4 regions of the Citrobacter europaeus genome follow, and region 1 is predicted to be linked to each of the others. Evidence: predicted binding sites of a transcription regulator. Region 1 holds the regulator's gene; each other region holds the start of a gene.
What was found. Region 1 encodes PurR, which represses purine synthesis genes. Its sites were predicted from a motif close to CANGCAAACGTTTGCNTG; they were not measured.
Positions count from the first base shown of each region.

Region 1 (4,406 bases):
GGTGAGATGTAGGTATAAAGCGTGAACATCGCCCCGGCGCCCAGAACGGTCGTCAGCAGTGCCGACAGCACCTGCGGGCGCATAAGTACCGCCAGTTCACTACGGACATCCGGGCGCTCTCCTGCCCCACCTTTGGGTAATGAGAAGAACAGGCTGACCATCGCGATGACCCCAAGACCCGCCGTTGCCATAAACGACATGCGCCAGCCGATGGTTTCACCAAGCCAGGTTGCCGCCGGAACTCCGCCAATATTGGCAATGGTTAACCCCATAAACATGGTTGCCACGGCGCTGGCCTGCTTATGTTTGGGTACCACGCTTGCAGCAACCACAGAGCCAAGACCAAAAAATGCCCCGTGATTCAGACTGGTCAAAATACGCGATAACATCAGCGTGGTGTAATCCGGTGAGATAGCCGAGAGCACGTTACCCAGCGTAAAAATCGCCATCAGGAATATCAACGCATTACGTCGCGCACGATGAGACAGCAATAATGTCATCAGCGGAGCGCCCACCATTACGCCAACCGCATACGCGCTGATCAACATGCCGGCCGCCGGAATCGAGACATCCACACCTTTGGCTATGACGGGCAATAATCCCATTGGCGAAAATTCGGTGGTACCAATGCCAAACGCGCCGATCGCCAGCGCCAGTAATGGATAATTGAGTTTCATATTGCGACTCCGTAACGTCGAGCCATGGCGCGACATAAAATAAGAGTCAAAAGCATGACATTGATCGCAAAATTAATAAAGTTAACAAAACTGCAAAAGACTTTTGCTTATTCGCAAACAATAGAGGGGAAAAGCCAGCGGAAAGGATGAGGGAGAATTAACTCCCTCGGGGAAATCAATGCAGCGCTGCGGTCAGGCCACTCGCGACGATCAAGCCCAGAACAATAATGGTAGTTACTAACGAAAATTTCAGATCGGTGCTCATCAAGTTTTCTCCTTTTTATTCCCACACAAAAAGTGATATTGCGCATTTTTACACACTTGAAAGCAAAAATCTCTCACGATTTATATTGATAACTGCTTTTAACTCTTCCCCTTTTCGTTAAGATCAGACAAAATTCCACGCTTACTTGATTAGCGTACCGGCCATTGACCCCTTCCTGACGTTCCGTGTCGTTTTCCCGGCGTGCCGCAACCCTTACGTTGCGCTAAGGGTGTGTTAAGGCAAACGTTTACCTGGAGTATTCTCAGGAGCTTAGGATATGGTCTGGAGTGAGATGTAATGGCAACAATTAAAGATGTAGCGAAGCGAGCAAACGTTTCCACTACAACCGTATCACACGTAATTAACAAAACACGCTTTGTCGCGGAAGAAACGCGTAATGCTGTCTGGGCGGCGATCAAAGAGCTGCACTATTCTCCGAGCGCAGTGGCACGCAGCCTGAAGGTGAATCACACCAAGTCTATTGGCTTGTTGGCCACCAGCAGCGAAGCGGCCTATTTCGCTGAAATTATCGAAGCCGTTGAGAAAAACTGTTTCCAGAAAGGCTATACCCTGATTCTGGGTAACGCATGGAACAGTCTCGAAAAACAGCAGGCCTATCTGTCGATGATGGCGCAAAAGCGCGTTGATGGTCTGCTGGTGATGTGTTCCGAGTATCCGGAGCCGCTGCTGACGATGCTCGAAGAGTATCGCCATATTCCGATGGTCGTCATGGACTGGGGCGAAGCAAAAGCCGACTTTACCGATACGGTCATTGATAACGCCTTCGAAGGCGGTTACATGGCAGGTCGGTATCTGGTAGAACGCGGTCATCGTGAGATTGGCGTGATCCCTGGCCCAATGGAACGTAACACCGGAGCCGGGCGTCTGGCAGGTTTTATGAAAGCGATGGAAGAAGCGCTGATTAAAGTGCCTGAAAACTGGATTGTGCAGGGCGATTTTGAACCTGAGTCCGGCTATCGCGCCATGCAGCAAATTTTGTCACAGTCGCATCGTCCGACCGCCGTCTTCTGTGGTGGCGATATTATGGCGATGGGTGCACTGTGCGCCGCTGACGAGATGGGACTGCGCGTACCGCAGGATGTCTCGCTCATCGGGTACGACAACGTGCGCAACGCCCGCTTCTTCACGCCGGCCCTGACGACTATTCACCAGCCGAAAGATTCGCTGGGTGAAACGGCCTTCAACATGTTGTTAGACCGTATCGTGAATAAGCGCGAAGAGTCACAATCTATCGAGGTGCATCCGCGTCTGGTAGAACGCCGCTCGGTTGCCGACGGCCCGTTCCGCGATTACCGCCGCTAAGCCTGTTGCGCGGGGGCCTCATCTGGCTCCCGCAGCCATTCCTTGTTCAACGTTTCACTATCCCCTAAATAATCCAGCAGCCAGCTCAATGCCGGCGACGTATCGTTCTGTTGCCATGTCAGGCAGCATGCGGCATCAGGAAATGGATTCTCCAACTGTAGCGCAACCCATTTGCCGCTATCGATCCACGGTTTGGCAAAATGCGTCGGTACCATGCCGACGCACAACCCTGCAGACAAACAGGTAGCGGAAGATTCCCAGTCTGGCACCACAACGCGCTTTTGGTTATCCAGCAGCCAGGTAATACGCTTTGGCAACGTACGGGAGGTATCTTCACGCACCAGTGACGGCCAGTTGCGCAACGTGTCATCACTCAGCGGCCCGGGCATTGACGCCAACGGATGATGGCTAGCCACCACGCAGCTCCAGCTCAGCATTCCCATGTCACGGAAGGTATAGCGGCCCCCCACCGGAATCGCCTGCGTGGCGCCGATTGCCAGTTCAACGCGCCCATCGGACAGCGCATCCCAGACGCCGTTAAAGACTTCCTGGAAAACCAACAGTTCCACATCGTCAAAATGACGATAGAAATCGACGATCATTTGTCGGGTACGATCTGGGCGGACAATGTTATCGACTGCGATCGCCAGTTGTCCGCGCCAGCCGTTGGCAATTTGCTGGCATTGCTGGCGAGTGATCTGCATTTTTTTGATAACAGAGCGGCCTTCTTTAAGAAACCATGCGCCAGCAGGCGTCAATTCCACATCCCGATGGCGCCGCTCAAAAAGCGGCACCGCCAGCCACTCTTCCAGTTGACGTACGGTGTAGCTTACCGCGGAGGGTACACGGTGCAACTCCTGGGCGGCAGAACTAAAGCTGCCGTTACGCGCAACGGCATCAACCACTTCAAGTGAATATTCCGACCACATATTCTGCCTGCAAAAAATTTGAAATCAGTAAGCAAATATTAGCGTTTCACAGCGAGAATTACACTCACTACACTCAGCGGCATTGTTCTATTGCTAAAAAAAGAGAAATGATGATGCAACCTGGGAAAGGGTTTTTAGTCTGGCTGGCAGGTCTTAGCGTGCTCGGCTTTCTGGCAACGGATATGTATCTGCCCGCCTTTGCCGCAATTCAGTCCGATTTGCAAACACCTGCATCTGCCGTCAGCGCCAGCCTTAGCTTGTTCTTAGCCGGTTTTGCCGTCGCGCAACTTTTGTGGGGGCCACTTTCCGACCACTACGGTCGCAAACCTATTTTGCTGCTGGGTTTATCTATCTTTGCACTGGGCAGTCTGGGCATGCTGTGGGTTGAAAACGCCACCGGCCTGCTGGTGCTGCGCTTTGTCCAGGCCGTTGGTGTTTGCGCTGCATCGGTTATCTGGCAGGCGTTGGTCACCGATTATTATCCTTCACAAAAAGTAAACCGCATCTTTGCCACCATTATGCCGCTGGTCGGATTATCTCCGGCATTAGCACCATTACTAGGCAGTTGGATCCTGGTACATTTTTCCTGGCAGGCCATTTTCGCCACCCTTTTTGCCATTACCCTAATTCTGATGCTTCCCGCACTGCGCTTAAAACCGACGGTTAAAGCACGCGACGACAGCCAGGACAAACCGACGTTCGCCACCTTGCTACGCTCGAAAACTTACCGCGGAAACGTGCTGATTTATGCCGCCTGTTCCGCAAGCTTTTTCGCATGGCTGACGGGTTCCCCGTTCATCCTCAGCGAAATGGGCTACAGTCCAGCGGTGATTGGCCTGAGCTATGTTCCGCAAACTATCGCTTTCTTAATCGGTGGTTACGGCTGCCGCGCTGCGCTGCAAAAATGGCAGGGCCGTCAACTGCTGCCCTGGTTACTCATTCTGTATGCCATCAGCGTTGTGGCCACCTGGGCAACCGGCTTTATTCATCATGTTGCGCTGGCTGAAATCCTGATCCCATTCTGTGTGATGGCGATCGCTAACGGGGCAATCTATCCTATCGTCGTCGCGCAAGCATTACGTCCTTTCCCACAAGCAACAGGACGCGCAGCCGCATTGCAGAACACACTGCAACTGGGTTTATGCTTCCTCGCAAGCCTTGTGGTTTCCTGGTTAATCGCTACCCCACTGCTCACCACCACCAGCGTGATGC
Region 1 covers NZ_CP148084.1:2,417,589-2,421,994, reverse strand. Annotated here, with positions in the region: gene WHR59_RS11405 (MFS transporter) at 1-677, opposite strand, end outside; gene cydH (cytochrome bd-I accessory subunit CydH) at 853-942, opposite strand; gene purR (HTH-type transcriptional repressor PurR) at 1,240-2,265, shown strand; gene punR (DNA-binding transcriptional activator PunR) at 2,262-3,194, opposite strand; gene punC (purine nucleoside transporter PunC) at 3,308-4,406, shown strand, end outside.

Region 2 (4,406 bases), 2.3 Mb from region 1:
CAGTCGGGGCCTTGCAAACGGGCATCTGTTACCTCCAGACGACCAATTTGCAGGGAAGGAATCGTGCTTAACGGAGCAAAAAACTCGGCCAGCGATTTGTCGCTTTGCAGCCGGATATCGTTCAGGCGCAGATTCTCCACTACCCAACTACCGTCGGCATTGCGCTGCGCCACGCCGGTTAATGCCCCACGCGCCACGTCTGCGCCAATATTGCTAAGCGTCACCCGGTCATGGTCGATGCTGCCTTCAATCAATACGTTAGTGGTCGGGACATCGTTGAGCGTCAACGAACTGGCGCTGAGCTGAATTTGCGCTTTACTCCCGAGAATTTTACCCGCCTCAGGGCTCCAGGGAATGACGCCGCCGTTAACACGCTGCGCGCTCAGGGTCCACTCGCTACCGGGGCTGTTAAGGGCCATATCCTGCAACTGCAGGCGATCGGCCTGGAACGGCAGCGGCGCGGTTTGCTGCGACAAATTCAGCGTGCCGTTTTGCAACAAAATGGTGTCGACATGTAGCGGGTCGGTGATTTGGCGGCTGCTCAGTCCAATATCGACCGTTTTGGCGACCAGCGTCGCGGGCTGACCATCCCGGCCAAAGGTGACGTTTTCCAGCAGAATATGGGAAGGGGAAGAAAATCGGTGATCGATGGCATCAAAGGCCAGATGGTAGCTGCTGTTCTCCGAGACCCAGGCGCTGACATGCTCTGCGCCCCAGCGGGTTTGCAGTAGAAAATAAAGGCCGAGGATCGCCACTGCAAGGGCGATCAGCACGTAAAGAAGCAGCTTTCCAATAAATTTCATGGTCTTCCATCCCGCGAAGTGCACATAGTCAAGTTATGCACGATTTAGGCGCAATGCTCAAGGCGGGAATGGTGAAAGAGCGTTACAGCGGCGTTGATTCAGAATCAACGCCGCATTTTGCTTATTGCTTCTCTGGCGGGAATACCAGGTTCAGAACGATAGCGGTGATACCGCCTGCGGCAATGCCGGAAGAGAGCAGGTTTTTCACCCAGTCCGGAGCGAACTGCAGGATCAGCGGCTGCTGGGAAACGCCCAGGCCGACGGCCAGCGACAGGGCGATAATCAGAATCGCACGGCGGTTCAGTGGCTCGCGGGACACGATACGCACGCCGGATGCCGCGATCGTACCGAACATCACCAGCGTTGCGCCGCCGAGTACCGGCTCAGGAATATGCTGTACAAAACCGCTGACCGCCGGGAACAAACCCAGCGCGATCAGCATCAGCGCCACCACAAAACCGACATAGCGACTGGCAACGCCTGTTAATTGAATAACCCCGTTGTTCTGGCCAAAACAGGAGTTAGGAAAGGTGTTGAACACGGCGGAAACAAACGAGTTCAGGCCATTCGCCAGCACGCCGCCTTTCAGGCGTTTCATGTACAGCGGACCAGAAACCGGCTGCTCGGAGACGTCGGAGGTGGCCGTAATATCACCGATGGTTTCCAGCGAGGTGATCATAAAGACCAGCATCAGCGGCAGCAGTAAACTCCAGTCGATACCCAGGCCATAATACAGCGGCGTTGGCACCATCAGCAGATCCTGGCTTACCGGCGCGGTATTTTGCGGCAGCATGTCCATAAACCAGGCCAGCAGGTAACCCGCCGCCATTGCAATCACCAGTGACGCAACGCGCAGGTACGGGTTGCGCTGGCGGTTAAGCAGAATAATTAGCGCCAGCACGACGCCTGCCAACAGTAAATTCTTCGGTGCGCCAAAGGTGTTGTCGCTCATTGCGGCATAGCCGCCGCCAATCGACGTCAGACCGACCTGAATCAGCGACAGGCCGATAATCATCACCACCACGCCTGAGACCAGCGGGGTAATGATACGACGCGCCAGATGCAGTACGCGTGAAATAACCATCTCAGTGCAGCTGGCCAGCATCAGCGTACCGAACAACGCCGCCATCATGGTTGGGACATCTGCGCCACCGGTTTTTAGCGCTGTACCGCCCATAATCAGTGGCGCAACAAAGTTAAAGCTGGTGCCCTGAATGGATAACAGCCCTGAGCCGACCGGGCCCCAGGCTTTGATCTGAATGATAGAAGCTACGCCGGAAGCGAACAGCGACATACTGATAATGTGTTGAGTATCCTGAGCCGGTAAGCCGAGCGCCTGGCAAATTAACAGAGCAGGAGTGATTACCGCGACGAACATGGCCAGCAGGTGCTGGCAGGCGGCAAACAGGGTCTGGGCTAGCGGGGGGCGATCTTCAAGACGGTAAATCAGTTCACTGTTGTGAGTCTGCGCAACCGGTTGCGCATTTGTTGACTCTACGGCGTTAACGGACATCAGAGGCAATCCCATGGTGGAAAAGCGGTGATTTTATCTGACCAGGGCAGAAATGCAAACGTTTGCTACCAGGTATTCTTAATATTTAAAACGGATAAACATACATTTTTATATAACTTTTCATGATTTTCTGCTTAAAATCCACCCCGAAAACTCAATAAGAGCTAAAAATCGGTCTGGAATGCATCGTGCGTGATTGTGCTAAACGCACTAATGGAGCTGTAAATGTTTTATCTCGATACGTTATCAACGCTGGTTGCGGCAACCCTTGTATTGCTGCTGGGACGTAAGCTCGTCCAGTCTGTTTCCTTCCTGAAAAAATACACCATTCCCGAACCTGTAGCGGGCGGATTGCTGGTAGCGATTGCGCTGCTGATACTGAAAAAAAGTATGGGTTGGGAAGTGAACTTCGACATGACCCTGCGCGACCCACTGATGCTGGCCTTCTTCGCCACCATTGGCCTGAATGCCAATATCGCCAGTCTGCGTGCTGGTGGCCGTGTGGTGGGAATCTTTCTGATTGTGGTTGTTGGCCTGCTGCTGATGCAAAACGCCATCGGTATTGGTATGGCGACCCTGCTGGGCCTGGATCCGCTGATGGGGCTGATTGCTGGTTCAATAACCCTCTCTGGCGGACACGGAACCGGGGCCGCATGGAGCAAGCTGTTTATTGAACGTTATGGCTTCACCAATGCAACTGAAGTGGCGATGGCTTGCGCAACGTTTGGCCTGGTTCTGGGCGGATTGATTGGCGGTCCGGTGGCGCGCTATCTGGTCAAACACTCCACCACGCCTGACGGCATGCCTGACGATCAGGCCGTGCCGACCGCGTTTGAAAAGCCGGACGTCGGGCGCATGATCACCTCGTTGGTGCTGATTGAAACCATCGCGCTGATCGCTATCTGTCTGACGGTGGGTAAAATCGTTGCGCAAATGCTGGTGGGAACGGTGCTGGAACTGCCGACCTTCGTTTGCGTGCTGTTTGTTGGCGTGATCCTCAGTAACGGCCTGGCGCTACTGGGCTTTTATCGGGTATTTGAGCGCGCGGTTTCGGTGCTGGGTAACGTCAGTCTGTCGCTTTTCCTGGCGATGGCGCTGATGAGCCTGAAGCTGTGGGAGCTGGCTTCTCTGGCTCTGCCGATGCTGGCAATCCTGGTCGTGCAGACCATTTTCATGGCGCTGTACGCGATATTCGTCACCTGGCGCATGATGGGTAAGAACTACGATGCCGCCGTGCTGGCAGCCGGACATTGCGGTTTTGGCCTCGGCGCGACGCCGACGGCGATTGCCAACATGCAGGCGATTACCGAACGTTTTGGGCCGTCCCATATGGCGTTTCTGGTGGTGCCGATGGTGGGGGCGTTCTTTATCGATATCGTCAACGCGCTGGTGATTAAGCTGTATCTGCTGTTGCCGATTTTCGCGCAATAAAGGCTGTGCGGCGGAGTCACATCCGCCGCCGCTAAGAATCAACTATGCGTTGGAGTAGCGTTCGGTTTCCGGCATCCAGCGCTCGATTAGCGCCACAGCCTGTTGCGGGTAACGTTCATGAATATGGCGGGCAATACGCTGAACTTCCGGGATAATCGCTTGATCACGCAGTAAGTCCGCAACTTTGAATTCCGCCGTTCCGGTCTGGCGTGTACCCAACAGCTCGCCGGGGCCGCGAATCTCTAAATCTTTTTGCGCAATGACGAATCCGTCGTTGCTATCTCGCAGAACCTGCAGGCGTTGTTGTGCAGTTTTTGACAGCGGTGATTTATAGAGCAGGACGCAATGGGAGGCCACCGCGCCTCGACCTACGCGACCACGTAGCTGGTGCAACTGCGCCAGGCCCAGGCGCTCCGGGTTTTCAATAATCATCAGGCTGGCATTGGGTACGTCCACGCCCACTTCAATCACCGTGGTGGCAATGAGCAGATGCAAATCTCCCTGTTTAAAAGCAGCCATTACCGACTGCTTCTCGGCAGGCTTCATGCGCCCGTGTACCAGGCCAATATTGAGTTCGGGCAACGCCAGTTTAAGCTCTTCCCACGTCGCTTCAGCCGCCTGAGCTTCTAACAAATCAGACTCTTCAATTAACGTACAGA
Region 2 covers NZ_CP148084.1:92,519-96,924, forward strand. Annotated here, with positions in the region: gene WHR59_RS00450 (AsmA family protein) at 1-803, opposite strand, end outside; gene xanP (xanthine/proton symporter XanP) at 925-2,316, opposite strand; gene gltS (sodium/glutamate symporter) at 2,542-3,747, shown strand; gene recG (ATP-dependent DNA helicase RecG) at 3,790-4,406, opposite strand, start outside.
Region 2: gltS (sodium/glutamate symporter) is a predicted target of PurR. The motif match lies at 2,368-2,385, and genes of this name have one in related genera.

Region 3 (4,406 bases), 1.1 Mb from region 1:
AATCGCCGGGCCTAACCAGGCAATAATGTTTTCAGGTTTATCGGCAAAACACGCTACCGTCTCTTCCAGTACGCCGGCGCATAATCCGCGCCAACCCGCATGTGCCGCCGCGACTTCCGTTCCCGCGCGATTACAAAACAGCACCGGCAGACAATCGGCCGTCATCACCGCACAAACGGTGCCCGGCGTGTTGCTGTATGAAGCATCAGCACGTTTGGAGGCGTAAGGCCCGCCGGTCAGTTTCAGTACATCCTTACCGTGGACCTGCTCCAGCCAGACAGACTTTGACGGCAGATTGCCCGCAGCAAACAGTCGTTTGCGGTTCTCTTCAACATGCTCCGGGTTATCGCCGCAATGGGCGCCCAGATTCAGCGAATCGTAAGGCGGCATACTGACACCGCCAATACGGGTAGAACTACACGCCGCAACACCTTGCGGTATCGGCCACTGCGGGACAATTAGCTTACTCATAGCCAGGCAATATCATCCTTATGTTCTTCGAAATCAGCGCGCATCACTGCAATCAATTGCACCATATCTTGTGGTATAGGCGCGTGCCATTCCATTTCGATACCGGAAATTGGGTGATACAGGCGCAGCATAGTCGCGTGCAGCGCCTGGCGGTCAAATTTACGCAGCACGGAGATAAATTCGTCTGAAGCGCCTTTCGGTGGACGCGGACGGCCGCCGTAGACCTGATCGCCTACCAGCGGATGGGTGATATGCGCCATATGCACGCGGATCTGGTGCGTACGTCCGGTTTCCAGACGCAACCGCAGACGCGTGTGCACACGGAAGTGTTCCATAATGCGATAGTGCGTCACCGCCGGTTTACCCATTGGATGCACCGCCATGTGCGTACGTTTGGTCGGGTGACGGCTAATCGGTTCCTCAACGGTTCCGCCTGCCGTCATGTGACCAATCGCCACGGCTTCGTACTCACGAGTGATTTCACGCAGCTGCAGCGACTCCACCAGACGTGTTTGCGCCGGAACGGTCTTTGCCACCACCATTAATCCGGTCGTGTCTTTATCCAGGCGATGTACGATACCCGCACGAGGAACATCCGCGATTGGCGGATAGTAATGCAGCAACGCATTCAATACCGTACCATCAGGATTCCCGGCGCCCGGATGCACTACGAGGTCACGGGGTTTGTTGATGACAAGAATATCGTCATCTTCATAAACGATATCCAGTGGGATATCCTGAGGCTCAAAACGAACCTCTTCATCAATTTCTGCATTGATGGAGACGCGCTCTCCGCCCAACACTTTTTCTTTCGGTTTATCGCAAAGATTGCCATTTACCAGTACGCGCTGGTCGAGGATCCATTCTTTTATGCGCGATCGCGAATAATCAGGGAACAATTCGGCCAAAGCCTGATCTAAGCGTTGACCGAGCTGATTTTCGGAGACTGTTGCGGTGAGTTCTACTCGTTGTGCCATAAACTGCTTCTTCGTTTAACGTTGGGTTTTACGGCTTTGCCGTTTAATATAGTGTGCTATTGTAGCTGGTCTTAACCGGGAGCAGGAACAGAGAATCTCCCGTAAAACATTTTGAGGAAAGTCAAAACGTCATGACGCGCATGAAATATCTGGTGGCAGCAGCCACGTTGAGCCTGTTTTTGGCGGGTTGCTCTGGTTCAAAGGAAGAGGTGCCCGATAATCCGCCAAATGAAATCTACGCGACTGCTCAGCAAAAGCTGCAGGACGGTAACTGGAAACAGGCAATAACGCAATTGGAAGCGTTGGATAACCGTTATCCATTTGGACCGTATTCTCAGCAGGTGCAATTAGATCTCATCTACGCCTACTACAAAAACGCCGATCTGCCACTTGCTCAGGCTGCCATCGATCGTTTTATCCGTCTTAACCCGACACACCCTAACATTGATTATGTCATGTATATGCGTGGCCTGACCAATATGGCGTTGGATGATAGCGCACTGCAAGGATTCTTTGGTGTTGATCGCAGCGATCGCGATCCGCAACATGCCCGAGCTGCGTTTAATGACTTTTCCAAGCTGGTACGTGGCTATCCGAACAGCCAGTACACCACTGACGCCACTAAACGTCTGGTGTTCCTGAAAGATCGTCTGGCTAAGTATGAATATTCCGTTGCGGAATATTACACTGCCCGCGGTGCATGGGTTGCCGTGGTAAACCGTGTGGAAGGCATGCTGCGTGACTTCCCTGATACTCAGGCAACACGTAATGCTCTGCCGTTGATGGAAAACGCTTATCGCCAGATGCAGATGAATGCGCAGGCAGAAAAAGTAGCAAAAATTATTGCCGCCAACAGCAGCAACACCTGATTTACCTCAGAATGCAAAACGGCAGCCCAACGGCTGCCGTTTTTTTATCCATTAACGTCATCACTGAAGCGGTTTAGCTTCGACGCATCTCATCAAATATGGCCTGCTTTCAGGTATTCCTCAAGTAAAAAATCGCTTGTTCCTGCTATGCCTCACAAAAAGGTTTTCTTGACAAAAAGCGACAAAATAATGTGATTTAGATCACACATTTTGACATTAGGAACGGTATGCTGGAATCACCAAGACGGGAAAGACAAGAGGTAAAATTTATGACAATGAACATTACCAGTAAACAAATGGAAATTACTCCGGCAATTCGCCAGCATGTCGCAGACCGTCTCGCCAAACTAGAAAAATGGCAAACTCATCTGATTAATCCACATATCATTCTGTCTAAGGAGCCACAGGGTTTCATTGCTGATGCCACCATCAATACACCGAACGGACATCTGGTCGCCAGCGCAAAACACGAGGATATGTACACCGCAATTAACGATTTGATCAACAAGCTGGAACGGCAGCTCAATAAAGTGCAGCACAAAGGCGAAGCCCGTCGTGCCACAACTTCAGTCAAAGACGCCAACTTCGTCGAAGCAGAAGAAGAGTAGTCCCTTACATTGAGTGTATCGCCAACGCGCCTTCGGGCGCGTTTTTTGTTGACAGGGTGAAAACAGTACGGGTACTTTACTGACGTAGCCAAAGGAAAATTACATGAAACTTATCCCGTTCTTCTTCGCATTCTTTTTTACCTTCCCCTGAATGGGAGGCGTTTCGTCGTGTGATAAAGAATGCGAAGACGAACAATAAGGCCTCCCACAACGGGGGGCCTTTTTTATTGATAACAAGAAAGGCAACACTATGACATCGGAAAACCCATTGCTGGCGCTGCGCGATAAGATCAGCACGCTGGATGAAAAATTACTGGCCCTGCTGGCTGAGCGACGTGGACTGGCCGTAGAAGTTGGCAAAGCTAAACTGCTTTCTCATCGTCCGGTTCGTGATATCGACCGTGAACGTGATCTGTTGGACCGACTCATTCAGCTTGGCAAAGCACATCATCTCGATGCTCACTACATTACTCGCCTGTTCCAGCTCATCATCGAAGACTCCGTCCTGACTCAACAGGCACTGCTGCAGCAGCATCTGAACAAAATTAACCCGCACTCGGCGCGCGTAGCTTTCCTAGGACCAAAAGGGTCATATTCCCATCTCGCCGCACGTCAGTATGCTGCCCGTCATTTTGAGCAATTTATTGAAAGCGGCTGCGCGAAATTTGCCGATATCTTTAATCAGGTTGAAACCGGACAAGCTGACTACGCAGTGGTTCCGATTGAAAACACCAGTTCCGGTGGGATTAACGACGTTTACGACCTGCTACAGCACACCAGCCTGTCTATCGTTGGCGAAATGACCATTACGATAGACCACTGTGTCCTGGTGTCTGGCACGACGGATCTCGAGACCATTGAAACGGTATATAGCCATCCGCAGCCGTTCCAGCAGTGCAGTAAGTTCCTCGGTCGTTACCCACACTGGAAGATTGAGTACACCGAAAGCACCTCTGCGGCGATGGAAAAAGTTGCGCAGGCTAACTCACCCCGCGTGGCGGCGCTGGGGAGCGAAGCCGGAGGCGTACTGTATGGTTTGCAGGTGCTTGAACACATTGAAGCTAACCAGACGCAAAACATCACCCGCTTCGTGGTACTGGCGCGCAAAGCAATCAATGTTTCCGACCAGGTTCCGGCGAAAACAACGCTGCTGATGGCGACAGGACAACAAGCCGGTGCGCTGGTTGAAGCGCTGCTGGTACTGCGTAACCATAATCTGATTATGACTAAACTGGAGTCACGCCCAATTCACGGCAATCCGTGGGAAGAGATGTTTTATCTTGATATCCAGGCCAACCTGGAATCCCCGCAGATGCAAAAAGCGTTGAAGGAGTTGGGTGAGATTACGCGTTCGATGAAAGTACTGGGCTGCTATCCGAGCGAGAACGTGGTGCCAGTGGATCCGAGCTGACAATCTTAATTTTCCGGATGGCGCTACGCTTATCTGGCCTACAATTCATGCGACTTTTGTAGGCCAGATA
Region 3 covers NZ_CP148084.1:1,293,763-1,298,168, reverse strand. Annotated here, with positions in the region: gene yfiH (purine nucleoside phosphorylase YfiH) at 1-471, opposite strand, end outside; gene rluD (23S rRNA pseudouridine(1911/1915/1917) synthase RluD) at 468-1,448, opposite strand; gene bamD (outer membrane protein assembly factor BamD) at 1,580-2,317, shown strand; gene raiA (ribosome-associated translation inhibitor RaiA) at 2,587-2,925, shown strand; Phe leader region at 3,028-3,153, shown strand; gene pheL (pheA operon leader peptide PheL) at 3,029-3,076, shown strand; gene pheA (bifunctional chorismate mutase/prephenate dehydratase) at 3,176-4,336, shown strand.
Region 3: raiA (ribosome-associated translation inhibitor RaiA) is a predicted target of PurR. The motif match lies at 2,471-2,488, and genes of this name have one in related genera.

Region 4 (4,406 bases), 1.6 Mb from region 1:
GGTCAGATCCAGCGTCACCTGCTGGAAGTTCAGCAGTGCTTCCAGACGTCCCTGAGAGACTTCCGGCTGATACGGCGTGTATGCGGTGTACCAACCTGGGTTTTCCAGCATGTTACGCAGGATAACCGGTGGCAACTGCACGGCGGTGTAGCCCATGCCAATGTAGGACGTGAAGCGCTTGTTACGCCCGGCGATGGCTTTTAATTCAGCCAGCGCAGCGTATTCGGTCGCCGCCTCGCCAACCTGCGGCGGGGTTGCGAGCTGAATGTCTTTCGGCACAATCTGGCCGATCAGCGCGTTTAACGACTCGGCGCCAACCGCATTCAGCATCTCTTGCTGCTGCGCGGCGTCCGGTCCGATGTGGCGTTCAATGAAAGCGCCGCTGTTTTCAAGCTGGCTTAACGTCTGTGTCATGGGCGATGGTTCCTGAAACGTGCAGTGAATCGTAGGTGTCTCTACTTACCTGAATACGCAAAATAATTCGCGTTGCAGGACGGCGGCGACGCAGCGCATCCCCAGGAGCTTACATAAGTAAGTGACTGGGGTGGGCGAGGAAGCCAACACACCTGCAACGTGAAGAATGAAGCGTATTTATTCGTCTTCTAACAATGCTTCGTATGCGGTCGCATCCAACAGCGATTCAATTTCGCTTTCATCACTGGCTTTGATTTTAAAGATCCAGCCACCCGCATACGGCTCGCTGTTGACCAGTTCCGGGGAGTCGCTGAGCGCGTCGTTAACCGCAACAATCTCACCGCCTACTGGCGCATAGATATCGGATGCCGCTTTTACGGACTCCGCAACGGCGCAGTCATCGCCCGCGCTAACGGTAGCGCCAACTTCGGGCAGATCAACGAAAACCATGTCACCTAACAGCTCCTGAGCGTGTTCGGTGATACCCACGGTGTAAGAGCCATCAGCTTCTTTGCGCAGCCATTCGTGTTCTTTGCTGTATTTCAGTTCTGCAGGTACGTTGCTCATCAATCAATCTCCAAAAAAGGATGAATTACGCGACGGCTTTGCCGTTACGCACAAAAACAGGTTTAGTCACTTTTACCGGCATTTCACGGTTACGGATCTGTACGATTGCGGTCTCACCGATACCCGCAGGTACACGCGCCAACGCGATGCTGTAACCCAGGGTTGGGGAGAATGTCCCGCTGGTGATAATGCCTTCCTGCTGGTTGCCCGAAGCATCGGTGAAACGCACCGGCAGTTCATTACGTAGCACACCTTTCTCGGTCATCACCAGCCCGACCAGCTGTTCATGACCTTTTTCACGCTGCATTTCCAGCGCTTCACGACCGATAAAGTCGCGGTCAGCCGGTTCCCATGCGATGGTCCACCCCATATTGGCCGCCAGCGGTGAAATTCCTTCGTCCATCTCCTGCCCGTACAGGTTCATACCGGCTTCCAGACGCAGCGTGTCGCGCGCGCCGAGACCGCAAGGTTTGACACCTGCTTGTACCAGCGCACGCCAGAAATCTGCCGCCTTTTCATTCGGCATGGCAATTTCATAGCCAGCTTCGCCGGTATAACCGGTAGTTGCGATAAATAAATCACCCGCCTGAACGCCAAAGAACGGCTTCATGCCTTCTACCGCCTGGCGCTGCTCGTCAGTAAACAACGTAGCTGCTTTTTCCTGCGCATTAGGCCCCTGCACCGCAATCAGCGACAGGTCGTCACGAACGGTGATGTCGATAGCATAAGGTTCAGCGTGTTGGGTAATCCAGGAGAGGTCTTTTTCGCGGGTGGCGGAGTTTACAACGAGGCGGAAGAAGTCTTCAGTGAAGTAATAGACAATCAGGTCATCTATCACGCCGCCCGAAGCGTTGAGCATCCCGGAGTAGAGGGCTTTACCCGTCTTCGTTAGCTTCGCGACGTCGTTTGCCAGCAGATAACGCAAGAACTCCCGGGTGCGGCTACCGCGCAGGTCGACGATGGTCATATGCGACACATCAAACATTCCGGCATCGGTGCGAACAGCATGGTGTTCATCAAGCTGAGAACCGTAATGCAGTGGCATCATCCAGCCATGGAAATCTACCATGCGCGCGCCACATAGCGTGTGTTGTTCGTACAAAGGAGTCTGTTGAGCCATCTTTTCCTCGTTGAATAAGCGGGGCTACCAACTCTTTCGCGGTGAAATTTTCGCCACGAAACCCAGCACCGCAGCCGCTCCAGGGGCTACGACGCAAACGTTCTCTTTGTCCTGAACTTACCACCGAAACAGGCGCTAAACCATAAGTCAAAATTAACCATCACATTAGCTTATGGCCAAAAACGGCCAGATCGCCAGCAGAATAAAATTCCAGAGATATAGCGATTAACCAGAATAACAATCAAAGATAAACGCGAATTTACCGCACCAATCCACATTAAATGTGGAAAAAATGTCAAAAATGGCGTTATGAAAAAAACGTAATATTAAAAAAACTAATGCGAAAAAAGGCGTGGAATTAGATTATTTCAAATGAGAGAAGTGCCCCGGCGCGCAGGCCGGGAGAGGAAAGTGTGACGGGTCTCAAACTCTTAAGATTGTCCTTACGGACGCTAGCGTAGCCACTCGGGAAGATCGTTCAGTCCCATCGCCTGACGGATGAGCTGTGGTTTTACACCAGGCAGGGTATCGGCCAGTTTCAGCCCAATATCACGCAGCAGTTTTTTCGCCGGATTCTCGCCGGCAAACAGCTCACGAAAGCCCTGCATTCCGGCCAGCATCATTGCTGCGCTGTGCTTACGGCTGCGCTCGTAGCGGCGTAAATAGAGATACTGACCAATATCTTTACCCTGACGTTGTAGCCGCTTAAGTTCATCGATCAGCTCCGCCGCATCCATAAAGCCAAGGTTAACCCCCTGACCCGCCAGCGGGTGGATAGTATGCGCCGCATCCCCCACCAGCGCCAGACGATGGGCGGCGAACTGACGGGCATAGCGTCCCGTCAGCGGAAACGCCTGACGTTCGCTTTCAAGGCTGCACAGCCCCAGACGATTATCAAAAGCAATATTCAGCGCCTGATTAAACTCATCAACGCTTGCCTGCTGCATACGTTCTGCTTCCTGCGGCGAGAGCGACCAGACGATAGAACACAGGTGCGGATCGCTGAGCGGCAGGAATGCCAGGATCCCCTCGCCGTGAAACGCCTGACGGGCAATCGCGCCGTGCGCTTCCTGCGTACGGATAGTCGCCACCAGCGCATGATGGCGGTAATCCCAGAAGGTGAGCGGAATGTCAGCTTTATTGCGCATCCAGGAGTTAGCACCATCGGCACCGACGACCAGACGCGCCGTCAGCATTGCGCCATCTTTGAGAGTCAGAAATGCCTCGTTCTCCCCCCAGGCCACCTGCTGTAATTCGGCGGGCGCCATCAGCGTAATATCCGCTGAACGCTGCGCCTTTTGCCACAGCGCATAATGAATCTCTGAGTTTTCAACGATGTGACCCAAATGGCTGTAGCCCATGCTTTGGTCATCAAACGCAATACGGCCAAAGCTGTCTTTGTCCCAGACTTCCATGCCGTGGTAGCAGCAAGCGCGACGGGCAACAATGTCGGACCAGACGCCAAGACGGGTAAGCAGTTTTTCGCTGGCGGCATTAATGGCCGAAACGCGAAGCTGAGGAGGTGCATCCGCCGTCAACGGCTGTGGAACATGTTGTTCTAATACAGCAACGCGCAACCCGCTGCCCTGCAAGCCGCAGGCAACCGCCAGTCCTACCATGCCGCCACCAACAATTGCTACATCAACACTTTGCACTGTTTACTCCTGGAAACCGGAACAATCAAAACCGTAGGCCGGATAAGGCGTTTACGCCGCCATCCGGTCTACTGGCCATATTTATCGCGCGACCCAACCCAGGGTCCGCTCCGCCAACGCATCGCGCGCGGGTGTGAATAATTCCATCGCCATCAGCCCGACGTTGCGCCCAACAACCAGCGGAGCCCAGCGATTGGCAAACAAATACACTAAATTGTTGGTCACACCAATCGTCGTCTCGCGATCGCGTTCGCGACGCTGCTGATAGCGTGCCAGCACCGCATAATCACCGATATCTTCCGCGTTGTTTTGCGCCTGCGTCAACGTCTCAGCCAGGCTCATTACGTCACGCAGACCAAGGTTAAAACCTTGTCCGGCAATAGGATGCAGCGTCTGGGCTGCGTTCCCAACCAGCACGGTACGATGGGTAATCGCTTTTTGCGCCGAAGTTAACGAAAGCGGATAGGCGTTGCGTTTACCTGCCTGAGTAATACGCCCCAGCCGCCAGCCAAACGCGGTTTGCAGTTCACGGCAAAACCGTTCGTCGGACCAGGCCATTAACTCATCACGCCGTTCCAGCGGATGGCACCACACCAGCGAACAGCGGCCATCAGACATCGGCAACATTGCCAGCGGACCATATTGCGTGA
Region 4 covers NZ_CP148084.1:856,154-860,559, reverse strand. Annotated here, with positions in the region: gene gcvP (aminomethyl-transferring glycine dehydrogenase) at 1-414, opposite strand, end outside; gene gcvH (glycine cleavage system protein GcvH) at 592-981, opposite strand; gene gcvT (glycine cleavage system aminomethyltransferase GcvT) at 1,007-2,101, opposite strand; gene ubiI (FAD-dependent 2-octaprenylphenol hydroxylase) at 2,554-3,756, opposite strand; gene ubiH (2-octaprenyl-6-methoxyphenyl hydroxylase) at 3,838-4,406, opposite strand, start outside.
Region 4: gcvT (glycine cleavage system aminomethyltransferase GcvT) is a predicted target of PurR. The motif match lies at 2,192-2,209, and genes of this name have one in related genera.